DNA from 3 places in the Paenibacillus sp. FSL R7-0210 genome. Region 2 is predicted to be linked to each of the others. Evidence: riboswitches for the same ligand, from Rfam matches in the RefSeq annotation. Region 2 holds a riboswitch; each other region holds the start of a gene.

Region 1 (7,257 bases), 570 kb from region 2:
TGCCAGACCGTATCCATCACGATCTGTGCATCCGGGTTCTGGAAGACCATCCCGATCTCCCCGGCGGCCACCGCTGCCGGAAGCCCGGACAGAGGCTGCCCTTTGTAAGTCAAGGTTCCTCTGGATGAACCCACCGGAGTGAGCTCCCGCTTCAGATGACGCAGCAGGGTGGTTTTGCCGCTGCCGGACGGGCCGCAGAGCACGACAAATTCCCCCTCTTCTATGACGAACGATAGCTCATGGAGCGTGTCCCTGTCTTCTTCAGGGTATCGGAAGGATAATTGCTGTGCTTTGAGGATCTCCATAACCATTTCTCCTTTCCTTCCAGTCCCGCAGGAATCAGCACGAACAGGCAGAAGCTCCCGTACATGACGGCCTCCTGCCAGCCGAAGTCCGCTGGTCTCATCCGGGGATAGATCTCCAGCTTGCCGTAGCCCTGCACCCAGAACAGCAGCGTAACCACACCGCTAACGGTTAACAGCAGCATCACCAGCTTATCCTGCAAATCAGCCTTGTATATCGTGTAAGTGCTACGTTTGGTGCTGCCGTAACCACGGGCTGTCATGGAGTCTCCAGTCTGGAGGGCTTCTTCCAGCGACCAGGTCAGCAGCACCTTGAGCAGCGTCATTCCATCTGTCATTCTTTTCTTAAGGCTTCCCGTACCGGTATCTACCCCGCGCAGACGCTGGATAAGCGTAATCTGGCGCAGCCGCCGCTGGAACAGCGGCACGAACCGGATAGCCATCAGCGTCAGCAGCGCCGTTCTCGGCGCCGCCGCCGCGAACAGGTACATGAACTTATCTGTAGTCACCGTGTAATTGTAGGATATAAACCAGATGAAAATAGTAAGCAGCATTGTCATCATCATCAGCCCGTACAGCACAGCCTCCAATGTAATAGGCTGATCCAGCCAGTAGAACAGAATATGCGCCCCTCTATGCGAGAACAGCGGGTTCAGCAAGGCCACGGAAGCTGCCATCAGCAGCATAAAAGGCAAGCTGCGCAACAGCAGCCGCCCTTGGCCCTGCAACAACAGAAGTGCCAGCAGTCCAGCTATCTCTGTAGCCAGAAATAACGGATGGAAGACCAGCAGAGTGAACAGCAGCAGCCCTGCATAATACAGCAGGGCTACTACCGGATGCATGGAACGAAAGCCGCTGCTCATGGCGCTTTGGCCCCCAGGTCTTTGCCTAGATCAAGTGTATACAGCCACTCGATGGTATCCCCGGGCTCGACGATCCAGCTACCCGCAGCCTTGGAGGGAAATTCTCCATTGACCTTGTACATCCAGCCGCTCTCTGCCCCGTGATCACCCTCGTACAAATTATCTATACCTTCCACATAAGCAAAAGCCTTGCTGCCCTGAAATTCCATCTGGATCTTCTGTGCCCGTGTAATCCGCTTCAGCAGGTCCAGCACACTCTCGCCCTTCTTGATCTCGTACTGGGCAGCGGCCAGAATCACGCCATGCTCCTCATCTCCGGTGATGGAGAGGGTAACCACGTTGTCCGGCTTTGGCGTGGCCGCCGCAGCGGGCGCGGGGGTCGGCGGCTTGGGTGTGGCCGCCGGGGACTTGGCGGGCTTGCTTGCGCCCGCCGATGGCTGCGTCGTCGCTGCGCTTGGCGACGCCGGCTTGGCGGGCTCGCTCGCGCCCGCCGAAGGCTGCGTCGCCGCTGCGCCTGGCGACGCCGGGGACTTAGCGGGCTCGCTCGCGCCCGCCGAAGGCTGCGTCGCCGCTGCGCCTGGCGACGCCGGCTTGGCGGGCTCGCTCGCGCCCGCCGATGGCTGCGTCGCCGCTGCGGCTGGCGACGCCGGAGCTGCCGTACCTTCCGCAGGGGCGGATGGTACGGCAGTGCCCTCAGCGGCTCCCGGCAGCGGAGCCGCTTCGTCTCCAGGCCGCAGCGTCTGCGCGGCCGGGGTCCCGGCGGGCGGCTGCGGGCCGCCGCCTGCCTGATCCGGCTGCCCAGAGGAGCAGCCGGGGAGCAGCAATACCATCAGCAGGAGAAGCAGCGGAGCCAGCCTTCCCCGGCCTCTTTTGACTAGATAGAACATTACCTGCACACCTCCACAAAAAGGGAAAAGAACGGGGGCCAGTCAGCCTGTTCCCCGTTCCTTCATACACCTTATGCTTACTTTTCAAGACATATCCGAACTAATTCCAAGCAAAATCGCCTGTCTAATGGGCCTGCAACGCTTCAACAACCCTATACGCCTCAACTACTCATCGGCACGGGGGCGTTAGTTAGATTTTCTACACTTAATTATTCTTGTTACGCACCTGTATAGAAATTAGTTGGATTTCAGGCATCTAATTCTGCCCACAACCCATCATACGGGAGCTTCGGGCGTGAATAAGTGTTGTTTTTCCAACTAACTCCCGCTTTGCAGCAAATCCTGCCAAATTAGATGTCATTTATCCACTTATTGTCCGCCCCAGCGTACAGCACCCATCCTGCAGCGGAATGGAAATTTCAACTAAACTATACCATCCCCTACTCTTACTCAACTATGGCAATCTAACCGCTACAGCAGCAGCCATCTCACGGGTTACCACAGCAGTAGGCTCGAATGCGCCGCCGGTACCGCTCATATATCCAAGTCCCGTCACCGTACGGACAGCGGACAATGCATAGTCGCTAATCTTATCTTCATCGCTGAATTTACCAGCCCCTGCTCCTGCTCCGGCTGATGTAGCATCCAGCTTAAAAGCTCTAACCATCATCACAGCCATATCCTGGCGCGTAACCAGCCCGTCCGGGTTGAACGTTTTGGCGCTTACGCCGCTGATGATTCCTAGCTCCTTCGCCCGGTTCACTGTTCCATAATACCATGTACCGGCCTTAACATCACTGAAGGCCCCAGCAGAAGACGCCGCAGACGGCTCGTTCCCGGTTAACCGCAGCAGCAGCGCTGCAAATTCAGCACGGGTAATATTCTTTTTCGGTGCAAACAGCAGGCTGTTCTCACTCACACCGTTCATCAGCTTGCGGTCATACGCCGTGTATACCGACTCCAGCGCCCAAGGCGAGATCGACTTCACATCACCAAAAGCCGGACGGTCCGCCGCCGCAGAAGCCACCGTTACCGGGACCGTATGACGCACGATGGCCGGGGTTTTATCCTTCAGATATCCCGTAACCGTCAGGGTATATTTATTTGCTGGCAGTCCTCCGGCCACAACAGCCACGCCCGCAGCATCTGTAACTGCTGTTTTGCCGCCGATGGTTACCTGTACGCCTGCTGCCGGTGAGGTTACCGGATCGGAGGTGAAGGTCGCCTCATTCCAGACCCATTGCTTCTGGGTTACCTGCACCTTCAGATCTTGTCCAGGCTGCGGCTGTCCGGGAGTCACGGTTACGGCATCAACCACCTGCGTGTTGTCCCCGCCATAATAGATCACAACGCGGTCATTCTCCTCCAGCGCGAAGTCGCCCATCCCTACACTTGGATAGATCCATGCTCCGCCGCGTGCGACTACATACATCCAGCCATCATATCCGCCAAAAGTACCCGCAATCACGCCGCCGATCCCCGTCACATAATTGCCTGCTTCATTGACCAGAGCCAGGCGCTTGGCTGCTGCTGTCTTATCCAGTGCCGTAAGCACATTTCCGGCGTATACGCTGCCCTCAGCCAATGTTCCATTCGGACCTTCAACTGTAACCGAGACACTTACCTGAGGATTCTTCACTGGTGTGCCGCTAAAATCAAAGAGCTTACCGCCTGTTCCAAACAGCTTGTACGCTACCAAAGCCTCCAGTGCCTGCTCTGTAGAGAGCGGATTGGAGCTGCCGCCCGCAGTGTGGGCGAACCCGCCGCCTGTAGCGCTGAAGCTCAGCAGCTTGCTGACCAGATTGATTTGGCCTTTGGTATACTCTGCTCCCGCCGGATCAATGCCGAAGGCAGACAGACCGATGATGGCCTGAGCTACACTCTCGCTGCTGTCGCCATATCCTCCGTTCTTATCCTGTGCCTTAGCCAGCCAGGCTGCCGCCCGCTGACCGGCAGCATTCACTGCCGCTTCCTGCTTATGTCCAGCCAGTGCGTTCAGCACCATCGCTGTCATATCCGGATCACTCGCACCCGTGGTCAGAGTAAAGCCTCCGTCCGGGTTCTGCTTCGCCAGAATCTCTGCCAGCAGCTTAGACTGTGTCCATTTCGCATTTGCCGGGATTGTATAGCTGCCGGAATCCAGAGCGAGCAGTGCATAGACCGGATTATTCAGCGTCTGGCCGGTAATTGCATCGTGATTGTAGAGCTTCTCAATCAGGTTATAGCCTGCCACATTCGCCGGGTCGCCGCCAAGTGCCTTAACGGCGAGCGTGATCCGGGCATAGTCCGTAGCTCTGGCAAAAACACCCTTAGCCTCAGCCACCTTGCCTTCAAGCGCCTTCAGATAGCTGGCAGGAACCTTGTAGCCTGCTTGCGCAAGGCCAATCGCCTGCCAGTCCGACTGGACTCCGTTCTTCAGCATGAACTCCGCAGTGGCATAGACCGCAGCAGTTACGCTGGCTGCCTCACTTGCGGGCAGAGCGGATACCGCGGGTGCGGAAGTCCCGCCTGCCTGTGCAGCAGCAGCTTGTCCTGCCGGGGCTACGGCTGCTCCCAGCAGTGCGAACAGCATAATGACAGCAAGTCCCAGCCGTGTGAACCTGGATGATAGAGAATGGTTCTTCATAACTAACCTCTTTCCTGAAATAGAATGGATGAATCCTGCTTCCTCCGCAGATAGAGCGGCAACCTAAAGACCGCCCTGTGCAGGGCGGCCGGGGAAGAATACAATACAGGGCGGCTGAAGGAGCCGATTACTCTCCCACACTACATACAATACAGCATATACAGCCCTCGCCAATATCAGCATCTGCTTTCACATTCTTACCCCCGAAGAATAGAAACAACAACGAAAAAGGCAGGTCTCCTGGCTCATACTTCACCGCTTCCCCCGCCTTCCCATCCCGTTAGCAGGACAGTGGCTCCTCAGGAGTTGCTCCGTATTTACAGTGGCGGGACCGCGCCGGACTTGCACCGGGCTTCCCTTTTAAGCAGATTCCTCTATTAGACATAGCCCTGCCAGCATCTGCTAGCGACAGCGCACGGCCTCTGAGGCAATCTGCACCTTTTCCCAAAGCTTATTAAATTTTAATATTCTGAAACAATCATATCTACTATTCCCCTGTATGTCTATAGACAAGCTATTTCTATTCCATCCACTCGAGTCCCGCTCATTCTGCACAAAAATCCTGAACAGCACATGCCCGCTTCCCCGGCACATCGTACTATTCAGGACTATGGAGTGACTCTTCTGCTGTTAATTAAGGCGTTGGCGGTACTAGCGGAGACAGCGGCAGCAGGCGATTGTATTATGTACATTAGAATTCGTGTAAAAGCGGCCGATAACGCATTCTGCTGCATTTTATACAATCGATTGTGGCAAATAACCCTCCGCCGGGCCAAATTCCCAAAATCTAATGTACCGAATACAACAGAACACCATATTAGGCTCGATATGCCTCATTCTAGTGTACAAAGTGCAATCGAGCAGCTTCATTCGGACACTAACACACTTAACTAATTACTTTATGCTCGTATCAGCCTGCCGAAGCGCAAATCATTGTACTACATAAAGTAGTATGCACCAGGCTCTGACCAGCCCACCATGCCGCGCTGTATGCGCCCACAGCAGATCAGCTACCGCAAGTCGATCATCAGGTCCTAACTAATCAGCATTCATTTAATCCCCTAGCTTGCTGGGGAGCTGCCGTACCCCGACTAACTAAGGTACTGTTCTAGCTCCAAACGTTATGCTTAAATGCAATCTGTACAACTAAATCGTCTGATTTACTGACAAATGTACTTTTAGCTGTATTTCGTGCATCTAAAATGCTTCCGTATCCGCTTTTTGGCCCATTCGGGCAAATTTAGTTGTATAGAATACAGTTAGGAGAGGTGTGCCTTCCTTTTTACTGTTTTTAGTTGTATAGAGTACACCTATCACTGTAAGCAATGCTACTCAGTACCATCACTTGGTATCGAGTCAAAACCATCAGTTAGTTGTATAAGTCGGCTGAGTGACTAAGGAGCGTTACTAGATAGCGTTAGTTAAAAGCGACACTCGGTAGCGTCAGTCAGTTGAGTGAGTCGGTAGCATTAGTCGATTGTGTTGGTCGATTGCATCAGTCGGTAGCATTAGTCGATTGTGTTGGTCGGTAGCGGCAATCAATTGCGGCAGTCGATTGCATTATCCGATCGCGTTAGTTAAAAGCTTACGCAGCCTGCTTGTTGCCGCTGTGTTATTCCGCGTCCGTGTCCGCTTCCGGGCTTGCGGAAGCGGACGGCTCCGCACTAGGCGCGGCTGTAGCTGTGGCCTCCGGGGCGCTGCCCGGATCTGCCGCCAGCTTCAGCGAGTATCTTCCGGCGGTGATCATATCACCTGCTGCCAGCTTCGCGCCTGCTGATAGCTCCACCGTCACCTCGTAGACGCGTGACGGAGGAGTCCCCGCCGCCGCTGGAGAGGCGGCAGCTCCACTATCCGCGCCGCTGTCTACTCCGGCGCCTGCCTCACCCTTCGCATCGCCGTCTACTCCGGCTCCTGCCTCACCCTTCGCATCGCTGTCTACTCCGGCTCCTGCCTCACCCTTCGCATCGCCTTCTACTCCGGCGCCTGCCTCACCCTTCGCACCGCCGTCTACTCCAGCGCCTGCCTCACCCTTCGCACCGCCGTCTACTCCGGCGCCTGCTTCACCCTTCGCACCGCCGTCCACTCCGGCGCCTGTCTCACCCTTCGCATCGCCGTCCACTCCGGCACCTGCTTCACTCTTCGCATCGCCATCCACTCCGGCGCCTGCTTCACCCTGGCAACTGCTAACCGTTGCCTTAACCTCGTAGTCCGTAACGCCGCTGGCGGACTCCACGCCGATCCGCTCCGGCTTGAAGGCGGAGCATTCCGCAGCATCAGTGAAGCTGAACAACAGCTTAACGCCGTTATTCTTACCCGCTTCTCCGCTTCCCTCATCACCGCTACTATTCCCGTCAGTCCCCGCGTCACCGCCGACAAGCCGGACAGAGACCGGGGCCGCTACAGCGGCTTGTCCGGTCACTGCCGGAAGCGGGCTGGGGCTGGCCACCGGCGCAGCTGTATCCTTGCCGCGTCCCCCTAGCTGGCTCAGCAGGATAACCGCCGCAATCAGAATGATCCCGAGGATGCTCCCTGAGATCAGGATTTGAAATCGGCTGCGGCTGACCCACCGCGCCAGCGGC
Region 2 (7,257 bases):
GGAGTTATACTCCTTGAAAGCTCAGCTCCGGCTCCCACAGAACAACCCTATCTCCCGCCAGACTCGCCGGAATATCAATGATCCGCTGGTTGCTGCTTCCCCGGTAGGAGAGGGTAAGGTCTTTGAGCTCTTCGACGAACCGTCCGTCGATCACGACCTGGCACAAGGCCAGCAGCTTCCATTCCGCAGAGCCCGGGGAAGCCGTAAGCTCCTCGTACGTATAGCCGGTATAGATCCAGACCGGGAAGGCCGGCAGCTCGGCGCGCAGCTCGTGTATGAAGTCTGCAGCCTCCTCAGCCGAGAAAAAAGGGTCCCCGCCCGCCAGCGTCAAGCCGTCCAGCAGCGGATTGCCTGCAATCTCCTCTATAATCTCCCGCCGGCGCTCCGGGGTAAAGGCCTCCCCGTAGTTAAAGTTCCAGGTCTTCGGGTTGAAGCAGCCCGGGCAGCGGTGGCGGCAGCCGCTGACGAAGAGGACGGCCCGCAGGCCTTCCCCTTCATTGATCGACTCCGGATAATATCCGCAGATGTTCATAGATGCTTAACACGGTCCCGGACTTCGGCTTGCTTGGCCGCATTGAAACGGGTCTGATAGTCACCGGTCAGATACCCGGTAACCCGGCGCAGACGGCGGATATGGGTGGTATCCTCATGGGCATTGCAGGTCGGGCAATTCGTGCCGATGACCCCTTCATAGCCGCAGCCGGAGCAGCGGTCAATCGGATGGTTGATGCTGAAGTAGCTGATGTCCTGCTCCAGCGCATATTTGATGATTTTGACGAACGCTGCAGGATTGCTCCGGGCATTGCCGTTCAGCTCGACATAGGAGATCGCTCCGGCGTTGCAATATTCATGGAACGGGGCTTCCAGGCTGATCTTCTTGGCTGCGCTAAGTTCATGGTAGACCGGAATGTGGAACGAGTTCGTATAGTATTCACGGTCGGTTACCCCAGGGATAGAACCGAGCACCTTGCGGTCGATCTTGGTGAACTTACCGGAGAGACCTTCGGCCGGTGTTGCGAACAAGGTGATGTTGAGGTTAAGCTCCTCGCTCTTGCGGTCGCAATATTCACGCATGTGGCGGACAATGGCTACAGCCTTGGCGTGAATCTCCATATCTTCGCCGTGATGCTTGCCGTACATGGCTTTCATGCATTCGGCCATCCCGATGAAGCCCAGCGACAGGCTGCCGTGCTTCAGCAGTTCGCCTGCACTGTCATCAGGGGCAAGCTGCTCGCCGCCCTCCCAGACGCCTTCACGCATCATGAAATCGGAGGCTTTGGCCTTCTGGGAAGCCTGGATACGGAAGCGGTGCAGCAGACCGTCCAGCGCAATATCCATATAGTGATTCAGGTCGTCGAAGAACCCTTCTTCATCAGCAGCCAGGCGGCGGCCGGTTATCGTGCCGTGGGCCAGTCCAAGACGCACCAGGTTGAGCGTATTGAAGGACAAGTTGCCTTTGCCGGAGCAATGGTTGCGTCCGAAGCGGTCGCCGAGCACACGGGTCCGGCAGCCCATCGTAGCGAACTCGGTATCCGGGTCAGCCGGATCATAATATTGCATGTTCAGCGGAGCGTCCAGGTTGGCGAAGTTCGGATACAATCTGCGCGCCGAGCACTCCGCTGCCTTCAGGAACAGCTCATAGTTAGGGTCACCCGGTTGCTGGTTGATGCCTTGCTTGCATTTGAAGATCTGAATCGGGAACACCGGCGTCTCCCCGCTGCCCAGTCCGTTCATCGTAGCCGTCAGCAGTGAGCTGATCACAAGCTGGCCCTCCGGGGAGGTGCAGGTCCCGTAGTTGATGCTGGTAAAAGGAATCTGGCCGCCGGAGCGGCTGGACATCGTATTCAGGTTATGTACCATACTCTCTGCGGCCTGCAGGGTCTCGCTCTGCGTCTCCTTCAGGGCAAAACGGAAGGCGCGCGGATACTGCTCAGCCAGATCGCTGCGGCTCATCGTAATCTCCCCAAGTTCTGAAACCTCTGCATTCTCCTCGAAATACTCCAGACCTTTGCGGAAGAGCTTGGAGAAGGACTTGGTCACATAAGGAGCCAGATCATAATCCAGCTTGTTGGCGGACACACCGCCGTACTGCGCATTCTGCTGCGACTGGAAAATAATCGCCACCAGCGACATCGCCGTCATAATCGAGTTGGGAGGCCGTACGCTGCCGTTGCCGGTGTTGAAGCCTTCACGGAGAAGCCGTTCGAACGGGATGAAGATGCAGTTGGTGGTTCCGATGGCGTATTGATCCAGGTCATGCACATAGACGACATTATCCAGGGTAGCCTGTACCAGCTGCGGCGGCATGGTGAAGTTGCGGGCATACCATTTGGAGTATTCACTGCCGAATTTGCTCATTTTGCCGGAGAAGCTCTCCCCGTTCAGGTTGGCGTTCTCGCGCAGCAGATCCAGATCCCGGCTGTCGATAATATCCCGTCCCAGATGAATGACCTCTTCCAAAAGATCCTCCTGTGCAGCTTGTCCTTCGTTATAACGTTTCTCCAGCAGCGTCATTATATAACTCTCTCCTCTCGGGTATTGTAAGCGTTAAAAAAGCACCTCCGGCCGGGAAGGCCGGAAATGCCCGAATGCATGATGCAAAGATCCGGGAAGCGGAAATTTGCCTGTGGTCTGGGTGGAATATACGAGCAGACAAGGGGCAAATAGCTTACGCCCGTTCTTGTATATTCCGCAGAGCCGATACCTGAAAATAATCCGCGATCGTCCTCAGGTATCGGCAGCCTCTGGCCCGATTGACGGAAGGCTAACTCTGCTATTGCAGGCCGCATACGGACACCTTCCCTGTTCCTCGCAGGAGTCTAAGCGGTGCCACCGAAACAGGCAGGTCTCCTGGCTTCCGGCAACTCCTCCGGCGCCTTCCCGGGGGGCTTATTCCGCCCCTTAGTGGCAATTAGCCGGAGAATGCGGCCCTGGGCATCGCACCCTGGGAGCATCCGGTTACAGTGGCGGGACCGCAGCGGTTTTGCACCGCGCTTCCCTATTAAGTCGCACCTCTATTACAAGGGGTGAAACACCCGTTTCTACTATATTTTGTTGTTATCTATTAAAGCTACCGCAATATATTGTGTTTGTAAATGTTTTTTTGCAATCCCGCACGGGGAGCGGGTTCGGCGCTTTTACTCACAGCTGATCCACAGTTAGTCCACAGGTAATCCACAACTTTCCTATGAATCTGCCGTGAATTTTTCATAAAATCTCCGAAAATACGCCACAAAGAATCCATAAATAGAGTGCGTCTAATCCTGGTAATCATTTTGACGGATATTAATAGAATAGAGAGGGTGCAGGTGATTTGTAGCAAGCCTGGCGAAGCGTTACAATAAGAGGATAAGTTAGAGGCAGGCACATCAGATCATTAGGAGGCAGTTCACAATGGCAATTGGCGAAGTGACCGTTATTCCGATTGGGACAGGCAGCACCAGTCTCAGCAGCTATGTGGCCGAGATGCAGCGCGTGCTGGAGACGGTGGAGGGCATTACCTACGAGCTAACTTCTATGGGTACGATTATTGAGGGGCCGGTAGCGCGGATTCTGGCTGCGGTAGAAGCGCTGCACGAGTCGCCGTTCACCGCCGGGGCGCAGAGAGTCTCAACCTCGCTCAAGATCGATGACCGGCGCGACAAGATCTCGACCAGTCGCAGCAAGCTGGAATCCGTGGAGCGCAAGCTACAGGGAGAGTAGCGGGAATACAGTATCTAATCAGAAATGATAATAAGGAGCGGATTATTCATGGCAGAAGCAGCTCAGCAGATCGGAATTCAAATGTATACACTGCGTGACCAGACGGAACGCGATTTCCTCGGCACACTGGCCAAGGTGGCAGAGATGGGGTACCAGGCAGTGGAATTCGCCGGTTATTTCGGTGTATCTGCAGGGGAACTGCGCCGTAAGCTGGATGAACTTGGCCTGGCGGCTCCTTCGGCGCATGTAGGCCTGGACTTCAGCAGTCTGGATAAGATGGAACAGGCATTAGCCAAAGAGATTGAATACGGTGTAGAGCTCGGACTGCAATATATGATCACCCCGTCGGCACCGCTTCCGCCGAACCCTTCCATAGAGGATGTAACGAGAATCATTCCATTCCTGGAGAAGGCTTCCGCGATGGTCCGGGCGGCGGGGATGCAGTACGGCTACCACAACCATGATTATGAATTCAAAGAGGTTGACGGCAAGGCGGTCATCGATATCTGGCTGGAGCAGATTCCTGCCGAGCATATGCTGGCTGAGTTTGATCTGGGATGGGTATACAGGGGGGGAGCCCGGCCCGTTGATTATGTGTCACGGTACGCCGGCCGTGTTCCGCTGGTTCACATGAAGGACTTCGGAGCAGACAATGAGGAGACCGATCTCGGAAAGGGAGAGGTTGATTTCCGGAGCGTCTTCGAGATCGCGGAGCAGAGCGGAATTCTCTATTATATTGTGGAGCAAGAGGCCTATGAGGAGTCCTCCCTTGCAAGCGCTAAGCTCGCACTGGATTATTTCCGCGGGCTGGGGCTGATGCACGGCTGAGGACACAGCAACCAGCGGAAAAAGGGCTTGCGTTTTCCGCTGGAAGAGTTATAATATTTTTTGCTTGGCAGACGCAAACGTCTGTAAGCTGGTGTAGCTCAGGGGTAGAGCAACGCACTCGTAATGCGTAGGCCGGGGGTTCAATTCCCTTCACCAGCATTCTTACAAAGTCGATAGTGGCGCGGGTTTCCGGTTTTTTGGAACTGCGCCTTTTTTCTATGCAAGCATCAACATCTACCATTCTTCTAACCTTTAGTTAAGTAAAGTGGGGAGCTTATGGTTGGATGCTAGGAGGCAAGGAGGCAAGGATCTTATATGGGAAACCGGACATTCCTGAGTGTTACCAGTGCCGATACAGATTTGATTGATTATGAGAATACAGCTTTCGAAACGAATAATTTTCTCGCTCCAATATGGTTTTGTCTAGTCAGCCAAGACCAGTTCCAGCGCTATAGCAGGCAGCTTATGCAAGCTTGGAGCAAGATTCAACCCCATATGGACCAACCGGATGTGGAGGATTTGCCTGAGTGGGAACATTTTTCAGAGGCCTTCCAATGGCAGATTCCATGGGCGGATGCTGCAGAGCAATTGCGCCTGAGTTTACCCGGCACGCTGGCCCATTTCCCAGCGCTTTCCACTCCTGTACATGAGTGGCTGGTAACCTTATCGACCCATGTACAGCGTTATTCTTCTGCTGTTATTCATCTGGAGCTTTCGCAATATTTCTCATTCACGGGCGATCCTGCCCTGTATCTAAAAGACATTCAAGAATACGTTACCCTCTGGCAGTCGCCGCATCCCTCGCAGGAGAAGGTCTGGCAGGGAGCAGCCGATAACTTTTATATGCTGAATGGGGAGCATTTGCCTAGGAGGGAACGAACGGCAGCTCAACCGGAGCAAGCTACCGATATTCAACCAGCACAGTCCATTCCTCCAGTATCCGGGAAGCGCCAGTCCAAATGGAGGCAGGAGCTCTACATCTGGTTGCTTGCGATTCTATCCGCAGCCCTCTTTTTTGCCGTCTATATCAAGACCTCCAGTGGTTGGTTGGCGGTGCTCTGCTTCTTCATCCCCTCCCTGTGTATCGTTTTGTGGAAAATAGTTATCGGTCGTAAACAAACCTCCCGCCATCAGCTGGAAGCCGCTAGGACCTCGAAGAGGAACAGTCTCCCCTCTTATCCTGTGCTAAGGATTGAGTATTTCGACGGGCGTTCACCTATTGGGGTGGATGGCATGGAAATTGGTCCTTCGGAGGATAAAGCGTTACCGGATATTATCCCCTGGCTGCAAATCCTGCAAGCAAAGGTGCTTTCATCTCATGAGGTCGAGCTCATTGTTTCTGCTAACCAATCATCAGTCTCTACCTTACAACTTCATTTGAGGCTGGATGAACAGTTGGATGCCAAGGATATCGTATCAGCGGTTAATGCGATGGTGCTGGCTCATGACAAAGCATTGGTATGATTACATTCACTAACCGGCTTGGTGGCATCTCCCTGGTCGTTAGTGCACCAGGATTGGGACTGGAAGGCCAGGAAGATAGCCACCCATCTGTGTTCATTCTCGAAATGAATAAGGACGCCGCCGTCTTGCCATGTGCCATTTTCTCTGGCGTACCCGCCCGCATTGCCTTGGTTCATATGAATATTATGAACGCCCTGCCCAGGGGAGAAGCCGAAGTACTTATCGGGCTTATCCTCTTCTGGTCCCCAAGGCTCGCCGAATACGTACAGGGTTGCATCCTGTTGCTGTGCCTCCTTGAGATAAGAGGTGATTTTATCATAAAGATTGTTGCGGGGATCGCTGTTTTCGGGTTCATTCCGGTTCGTATTAGGCAGAGCTACCATCTTACTGGGAATCACCAGGTTTCCCCTGATATAATCAAGGGCAAGGCTCCGGTTATGCCTGGTGATCTTCGTGAAGCCGGATTCAAGCGTGAGCCAACGGGCCGTTTCTTCCGCTTTGAAATGTTCGCCCACATAATAAAGCACCTGATTTGCGGTGTCCTCCGGTAAATGTTCCGCTTTTGCGCTTGATCTGATATTGATAGCCACCCTGTACTTTTTATTAATATCACCTTCAACCTCAACCAGTACCTGGACATGATTATTTTTGACACCTAGCTTATATATGGTATTCTCATTGGATAATTTGCATTTTAATACCCCGTACCCTTGATCTAATCCGTTACCCATAGTTCGTCAGTCCCCCTTCTTAGCTATTAATGTTTCCCATAGAAGGCCATAGTCATTCTGAGTAAAAAGGTGTTCAACAGAGGAGGCAAGCTGCATTATGAAATGCCTAACCATTCGCCAGCCGTGGGCCACGTTAATTGCGCTGGGAGAAAAACAAATCGAAACCCGGACCTGGCGGACCGCCCAGCGGGGAGAGTTAGCCATTCATGCCGGGATGCAGGTGAATAAGGCGATCTGCCGGACGGAGCCGTATCAGTCGTTGCTGGCACGTTACGGTTACACTGCGGACAACCTGCCAACCGGCAAGATCATTGCAGTCAGCCGCATTGCGGATTGCTGTGAGGTGACGCCGGAGCTTGCGCAGCAAGGCTGGCCGGGCGGCAATGAATATGTATTCGGCAATTATGCCGAAGGAAGGTATGCCTGGATGCTGGAGGAGGTTGTTCCGCTGGTACATCCCATACCTGCTAAGGGACGTCTGGGTTTCTGGGAATATCCTGTGCTGGAAGAGGAATTGTGAATTTCTTGACGG
Region 3 (7,257 bases), 1.7 Mb from region 2:
ACTGGCCATCACTCCACAAGCCTAAGGAGAGAACTGCATGACAACCACTTCAGCCTGCAAAGGATGCCGGGAGGAGTACAAGGTCACGGAAGCACAGATTGCCCGCATTCTGGCGTCCTCCATGTTCAACCCCGGCAATACCGCTTCAGACGAGGTCTATGCCGAGCGGCTTGCGCTTTGCGGGGCTTGCCCCAAGCTGCAGGATGGCGTAACCTGTACCGCCTGCGGCTGTATCATTCCCGTCGTGGCCCGGCTGAAGGCCCGCAGCTGTCCGCTGCCGGGCGGCGGCGGCAAGTGGCAGCCGGTGGCGGAATGACGGCCCACGCCTAACGGCTAGGGGCCAGGCGAAAAGATAGGCTAGAAGCCGCTCTTGTCATAAGAGACGGATCGATCACCGATAGCCCCTCCAACCTGCACAATGCGGCGGTTGGAGGGGCTTTTTTTTGCGTTGTGGAGGTGAGGGGGAGGAAGAGGAAATGAGAGGGATAAATCCATCTAATGCGGCGTGAAAGTGGGCTGGAGGAGGAAATGAGAGGGATTTATCCCACTGATGCGGCGGAAAGTGGGCTGGGTGAGGAAATGAGATGTATAAATCCCTCTAATGCGGCAGAAAGTAGGCTGGGTGAGGAAATGAGAGGGATAAATCCCACTGATGCGGTGGAAAGTGGGCTGGAGGAGGAAATGAGAGGGATAAATCCCTCTGATGCGGCGGAAAGTGGGCTAGATGAGGAAATGAGAGGGAAAAATCCCTTTGGTGCGGTTGGAAGTGGGCTGTATGGATGTTGCGAGGGGCATAAGTGCCCCTGAATTTGCTGAAAGTGAGCGTTGAGCAGAAATGAAGAGCACTAATGCACCTGAATTTTGCTGAAAGTGAGCGTTAAGCAGAAATAAGGAGTATTAGCTCTAAAAGTAGCTGAAACGAAAACTAACCTACCTACCTACCTACCTACCTACCTACCTACCTACCTACCTACCTACCTACCTACCTACCTACCTACCTACCTACCTACCTACCTACCTACCTACCTACCTACCTACCTACCTACCTACCTTCTACACACCCTAATCTGGCTTTCATATAGGACCCGGCAAATCTGCCACGCCATCTGTATAAAACAACTCAAACACCAAATCCTCGTTGTAGTTGCCGAAGCCCTTGCCGAACAGGGTGAGGCCACCAATATGCTCGGCATCCTCCTCGACAGAGAGCCGGAAGGTCCATTGTTTGTTGCGGATGCCTACCTGATCCAGGGTGACCTCCGACAGCTTTTGCCCATCCATGAAGGTACCCGTCTGAGTAATCCGCAGCTGCTTGAGCAGGCCGTATTGATTGGTGAGTGCAGGCCACCAGGCCGGGGTGTATTTTCCCGGATTATCTCCGTAGTCACCGGGGCTGGTCCAGAAGCCGAGCGATTGTCCGTTCAGTGTGAAGGTAATATCCGACGGCCAGTTGTTGTTGACCGACGGGGCTTCGGAGGCGATCTCCATCGTGATGGCAAGCTCCTCCGGCTGCTGGCTCGACAGCAGGAAATTCGGGATTTTATACTCCACGAACCCCTTTCCGAACCAGAGAATCCCGGCGTTCACCCGCTCCTGGTCCCAGAAATAACGGGGATCGTCAAAGTGCCCGATGACCCTCTCTGTCGTAGACAGTCCGCAGGTAGGCTCGATCTGGAAGTCGGAATAATGCCCCACAGGGATGTCCTTGCGGTACCCTCTGCGCGGAGTCCGGGCCTGTCCCGGAAAAACTATCTCAGCCCCGTCGGCGGCCAGTGTACAGATCTTCTGCAGACCGCTTTTACCGGGAGCCATATGGCTGCGGATCAGCCCGGCGGCTTCGAGCTTGCGCACATGCATGGTCATAATCGCACTGCTGAGCTTGAGGGCTGCGGCCAGCTCCTTCACGTTCATGGGCTTATCGGACAGCAGCCGCAGCATATGCAGGCGCACGGTACTGGACAGGGCCTCGTACACGGGCAAAGATTGTTCGGTTAGATCAAGTTTCATCGGATGCCTCCACGTTCAGGTTATATAGTTAATAATTATATTACTCAAATAAAATTTCTACAAGCCATGATTGGCTGCAGGCGAGCTTTTCCAATTTATATCACAGACAGGCCAATCTCTGTCCGCTATGATGTGAGATGAATTAGCAATGAAACAAGGTGCTCTTGCCGGAAGCGGCAAGGGATAACAGGGAATCGGGTGCAACTCCCGAGCGGTCCCGCCACTGTATGGAAGAGCTGCACTTCATGAGGTCACTCGGGAAGCCCCCGGGGAAGACGAAGTCTGCAGCGCCTGTATTCCAAGCCAGGAGACCTACCTTGTCTACGCACACCACGACTCTACGCGGATAGGAGCGGTGTACGGATAGGTTAATGAGAAGAGGCGTTCTGCCCTGATGGACCGGAGAAAGCTTGGTGCTTCAAGATGATCCCCGGTTATAGCTGCTGGATACAAGGATACGGCCCATAGTGATGGGACGGTGAAAAGCACCTTGTTCCGCTTCGCCACGGGTTGCGCGCTCTATCGAACTTGCCTGCGTACATACACTCCCACCCTATAGGGTGGGTTTTTTGGGCTTTATGATCTGTAATGGGAAATCAACAAACATGGAGGGTGACAAATGAAAAAGCACAGATGGTGGAGCTTTGCGGCACTGGTTGCCGGATTTATGGTGTACTTTATGCTGAACGAACCGGGGACGGCCCGGGCGATGCACATTATGGAAGGATTCCTGCCGGTTGGCTGGGCGGTGTTCTGGTGGGCGGCGTTTATCCCGTTCTTTGTCCTTGGAATCTTCAAGCTGAGAGCCATGACCCGGGAGAATCCGGAGCCTGAAGCTGCTGCTGGGTCTGGCCGGGGCGTTTACCTTCGTACTGTCTGCGCTCAAAATGCCTTCCGTGACCGGAAGCAGCTCCCACCCCACCGGTACCGGACTAGGTGCGGTAATGCTGGGGCCGCTGCCCATGAGCGTAATCGGCTCGATTGTCCTGCTGTTTCAGGCGCTGCTGCTGGCGCACGGCGGTATCACTACGCTTGGAGCCAATGCGTTCTCGATGGCGGTGGCGGGTCCTTTTGCCGGATATGCAGTGTATAAACTGATGATGAAAATGCCGGACCGCGAGAAGCTGGCCTTGTTCTGTGCGGCTGCGGTGGCTGATCTGAGTACGTACGTAGTGACTTCCTTCCAACTGGCGGTGGCTTTTCCGGCGGCGGAAGGCGGCGTTCTGGCATCTTTTCTCAAATTCGGGGGCATCTTTGCCGTGACGCAAATCCCGCTGGCCATCAGTGAAGGGCTGTTGACGGTGCTGCTGTGGAACTGGCTGAAATCGTATAGCCCGAATGAATTGTCGCTGCTGAAACGCAAGGTGAACGGAGGAAGAGCCTAATGAGCAATAAATGGAAAAATGGATTGATGCTGCTGGTTGTTATTCTGCTGGTCATTCTGCCGCTGCTGCTGGTCAATGGGGAATTCGGTGGGGCCGATGATGCGGCTGAAGGTGTGATTACCGAAATGAATCCTGACTATAAGCCGTGGTTCAAGCCGCTGACCGAGCTGCCGGGTGAGACGGAGAGTATGCTGTTTGCATTGCAGGCCGCGATTGGTGCCGGTGTGATCGGTTATACCCTGGGGCTGCTCAAGGGCAAGCAAGGCGGGACGAAGCAGCATAGCAGCAAGTGATCCGGCGGATTGACGTTCTCTCCTACAATAATGCTCTGCGCCAGTTGTCCCCGATGTGGAAAAGCTCGTTCGCAGCCCTGATGTTCCTGCTATCTTACACCGTACATCCGGTACTACAGGCTGCAATCACCCTATGGATGATGTCCTGGTGTGTAGTGCAGGCCCGTATTCCCTTCCGTGCTTATGGCATGCTGTTCGGCACAGCGCTGCTGTTCTATGCCCTTAGCGTACCGGCGCTGCTCGTGGAATTCGGGCATCCGGCAGCGGGAGAGGCAGGAATATTCCCGCTTCCGGGACTGAACCTGCCGGTATATGTTACAGCGGCCGGGCTTCAGCGGGCAGGGGAGCTGCTGGCCAGAATCTCTGCCTGCATGAGCTGTTTCTTCTTCCTGATGTTCACGACTCCGTTCAGTGAGCTTTTGCAGGTGCTGCGCAGGCTGCGGATGCCGCAGATTGTCCTGGAGCCTGATGCTGATTATGTACCGCTTCTTATTCCTGCTGAGTGATGCAGCGCATGGTCTGCTGCTGGCCCGCCGGCTGCGCGGAGGCCGTCGGGGCTACAAGGCCAGAATGCGGGAGACTGCGGCTATGGCAGGAGCGCTGTTCGGCAACACGATGCACCGGTATTACGGATTATCGCAGGGGCTGCTGGCCCGCGGATTCACAGATGAGATTATTCTCCCGCCTTATACGGCGCATCCTGTGCCGCGGCGCTATACAATCCAGGCTTATGCCGGGATTGCGCTACTGCTGCTGGCTGAGGCGTACTTTATCACTAACACATGAAAGGAGTCACCCATGGATCAGGAATCTAGCTTGGCTTGTGACGGAGTGGTGTTCCATTACCCGGATACGAAGGAGCCTGCACTGCATGGCCTGACGTTCTCCATCCCCGCAGGCAGCAAGACGGCGGTGCTCGGTCATAACGGTTCGGGCAAATCCACGCTGTTCCTGCATGCCGTCGGCATTCTGCGCCCGCAGCAGGGGACGGTTGTGCAAGGAGGGAAGGCGTTATCCTACTCCAAAAAAGAGCTGGCCGCTCTGCGGCGGAAAGTGGGCCTGGTCTTCCAGGACCCCGAGCAGCAGCTGATCCTCAGCACTCCGCTGGAGGATGTGTCGTTCGGGCTGCGCGGCAGCGGCATGGCTGAACCGGCTATCGCTGCGCGCTGCCGGGAGGTCATGGAGCTGCTGAATCTAACCGGTCTGGGCGATAAACCGATTCACCAGCTTAGTCTGGGCCAGAAGAAACGCACGGCACTCGCCGGTGTACTGGCTATGGAGCCGGAGCTGATTCTATTGGATGAGCCGACCTCGTATCTGGACCCGTTATCGGAAACGCAGATGCTGAAGGGGCTTGAAGCCATACATGATAAAGGGACAACCGTAGTTATGGCTACGCATGATATGGACCTGGCCTACCGCTGGGCGGACTGGATTATTGTGCTGGAGCATGGAAGATGCCGGGCGGCGGGGACGCCGGAGGAGATTTTTGCGGGACGGGAAGAGCTATTGTCCATCGGGCTGGGACTGCCGCTGCTGGCTGACTTATGGTTCAGCCTGCCTGCCAGCTTGACCGCAGGGCAGAGCGCTCCCCGCACCGCCGGGGAATTCAAGGTGAAGCTGCATAAGCTGCTTGCGCTTAACCACAGCTATTCATGAACGGGGGAAGAAGAATGAAGAGACAAGGAAAGCTGCTGATTATCGGCTTCGGCCCCGGAGCGCTGGAGCATATTACCGGCCGCGCACTGGCTGCGCTGGATGAGAGCGAGGCGGTCATCGGCTATACCACTTATGTAGATCTGATCAGGCCGCTGCTGCGGCACCAGGAGATTGTCGGCACGGGGATGACTGAAGAAGTCAGCCGGGCCCAGGAGGCCGTCCGCAGAGCAGAAGAAGGGCAGAGCATTGCGGTAATCTCCAGCGGAGATGCCGGTGTCTACGGAATGGCCGGGCTGGTCTATGAGGTACTGATCGAACGCGGCTGGAGCCGCTCAGAGGGGGTACAGGTGGAGGTGATCCCGGGAATATCGGCGATCCAGTCTTGTTCCTCGCTGCTTGGAGCGCCGATTATGCATGATTCCTGCACGATCAGCCTAAGCGATCATCTTACGCCCTGGGAGAGCATTGCTGCGCGTGTGGAAGCAGCGGGGGCGGCAGATTTCGTCATTGCGTTCTATAATCCGCGCAGCGGCAGACGAACGCGCCAGATTGAAGAAGCGCGCACTATTCTGCTGCGTTATCGTGATCCGGCTACACCGGTAGGCATTGTCAAAAGCGCCTACCGTGACCGCCAACAGACGGTCGTAACGACGCTGCAGGAGATGCTGGAGCATGAGATCGGCATGCTCTCAACCGTGGTGGTCGGCAACTCTGCTACCGTTGTCTATGAGGACCTGATGATTACGCCGCGCGGATATGAGCGCAAGTACAATCTCGGATCACAGGCGCAGACGCTGAAGCCGCACGAGCGGCTGCGCACGGCAGCAGAGCCGTGGTCGCTGGCTGCGGCGGAGTCTGGGCAGGCAGAGGGGGCAGCTGGAGCCGGAGCGGCACAAGCTGTGGATGCGGGGAGAGAAGCCGCTGTTGCAGGAAGGGAAGCTGCTGTATCAGGAAGAGAAGCGGAATCAGTGAGAATGGAAGAGGCTGCTGCGCAGAGCCTGGCTGCTGCTCCGCAGGTGGAGCGGCTGCGGAGCTTGTCCGGTCGCCTGAAGGCATCCACCGATTCTTCCTTCGAGCTGGAGATTGCTCCCGCAACCGGCAGCCGCAGCTTCAACGGTGATCAGATGAAGCTGCTGGCTGAGCTTGCAGGCAGCGATGGGCAATTGGTCTATACGAAGGACGGGTATTTCCTGCTGCGCGGCAGCCGGAGTGAAGGAGCAGAGTCAGGGGCAAGGCTGCTGGAGGCCGGACTGAATGTAAGTACGCCTGGAGATTACGTGAAGGTGAAGACCTGCGGATTCTGTGAGCCTGCGCAGAAGCGGGGCGTTAAGTGCTGCTGTCCGGCTCCACACCCTGCTGCATGGAATGGCTGTGCCCAGAGAGCTGCACATCAGTGTAGCCGGCTGCGGGATGGCTTGCAGGCTCCGCTGTGCTGGATGATATCGGACTGGTAATGTCGCGCGGCAGCTATGAGTTGTATCTCGGCGGCAAGAAGTCCGGGCGGGGCGCCCATGCAGGGATTTTGGTGCGTGAAGGGATGGACGAAGAGCAAGCGGTAGCCGCTGTAGCTGCCGCAGTTGATGAATATAGGACTCATGGCCGGGAGCAGGAGCGGTATCATGCGTTCCGGGAACGGATGGACAGCGCAACAGGGAGTGCAGCCCATACATCCGATAACGATAACAGCAAAGAAGGAGTGCAGACGATGAGAACGGTATTACTGGTGGGACACGGGAGCCGGGTTCAAGCGGGAAATGAGGAGCCTGCTGGAATTCACCCGCCTGATCGCAGCCCGTAAGCCGGAGCCTGAAGGTTGAGACTTGCTTCATAGAGCTGGCCTCGCCTTCCATCGCTGGCGGAATTGCCAGATGCATTGAGGGCGGTGCGGCGGAGATATACGTAGTGCCGATTAT

The links. Region 2 has a riboswitch for cobalamin ahead of MKY64_RS24975 (anaerobic ribonucleoside triphosphate reductase). Riboswitches for the same ligand answer to the same signal wherever they lie in the genome.
Region 1: linked by a shared signal. The riboswitch ahead of MKY64_RS22595 (S-layer homology domain-containing protein) and the one ahead of MKY64_RS24975 (anaerobic ribonucleoside triphosphate reductase) in region 2 are both predicted to bind cobalamin.
Region 3: linked by a shared signal. The riboswitch ahead of MKY64_RS18195 (energy-coupling factor ABC transporter permease) and the one ahead of MKY64_RS24975 (anaerobic ribonucleoside triphosphate reductase) in region 2 are both predicted to bind cobalamin.

The regions. Positions count from the first base shown of each region.
Region 1 is NZ_JBBPAR010000001.1:5,341,584-5,348,840, forward strand. Features, by position in the region: gene MKY64_RS22580 (ABC transporter ATP-binding protein) at 1-305, opposite strand, end outside; gene MKY64_RS22585 (energy-coupling factor transporter transmembrane component T) at 221-1,165, opposite strand; gene MKY64_RS22590 (DUF4430 domain-containing protein) at 1,162-2,052, opposite strand; gene MKY64_RS22595 (S-layer homology domain-containing protein) at 2,507-4,678, opposite strand; cobalamin riboswitch at 4,892-5,085, opposite strand; gene MKY64_RS22600 (GAP1-N2 domain-containing protein) at 6,291-7,257, opposite strand, start outside.
Region 2 is NZ_JBBPAR010000001.1:5,909,062-5,916,318, reverse strand. Features, by position in the region: gene nrdG (anaerobic ribonucleoside-triphosphate reductase activating protein) at 5-532, opposite strand; gene MKY64_RS24975 (anaerobic ribonucleoside triphosphate reductase) at 529-2,514, opposite strand; cobalamin riboswitch at 2,824-3,054, opposite strand; gene MKY64_RS24970 (MTH1187 family thiamine-binding protein) at 3,394-3,702, shown strand; gene MKY64_RS24965 (sugar phosphate isomerase/epimerase family protein) at 3,751-4,530, shown strand; tRNA gene MKY64_RS24960 (tRNA-Thr) at 4,618-4,689, shown strand; gene MKY64_RS24955 (hypothetical protein) at 4,846-5,994, shown strand; gene MKY64_RS24950 (YukJ family protein) at 5,973-6,725, opposite strand; gene MKY64_RS24945 (ASCH domain-containing protein) at 6,823-7,245, shown strand.
Region 3 is NZ_JBBPAR010000001.1:4,236,299-4,243,555, reverse strand. Features, by position in the region: gene MKY64_RS18210 (alpha-N-arabinofuranosidase) at 1-25, shown strand, start outside; gene MKY64_RS18205 (DUF6171 family protein) at 38-316, shown strand; gene MKY64_RS18200 (ArsR/SmtB family transcription factor) at 1,075-2,007, opposite strand; cobalamin riboswitch at 2,147-2,341, shown strand; partial or broken gene MKY64_RS18195 (energy-coupling factor ABC transporter permease) at 2,627-3,392, shown strand; gene MKY64_RS18190 (energy-coupling factor ABC transporter substrate-binding protein) at 3,392-3,685, shown strand; gene MKY64_RS18185 (CbiQ family ECF transporter T component) at 3,682-4,191, shown strand; gene MKY64_RS18180 (CbiQ family ECF transporter T component) at 4,163-4,471, shown strand; gene MKY64_RS18175 (energy-coupling factor ABC transporter ATP-binding protein) at 4,484-5,344, shown strand; gene cobJ (precorrin-3B C(17)-methyltransferase) at 5,359-6,798, shown strand; gene MKY64_RS18165 (hypothetical protein) at 6,774-7,142, shown strand; gene MKY64_RS18160 (sirohydrochlorin chelatase) at 7,151-7,257, shown strand, end outside.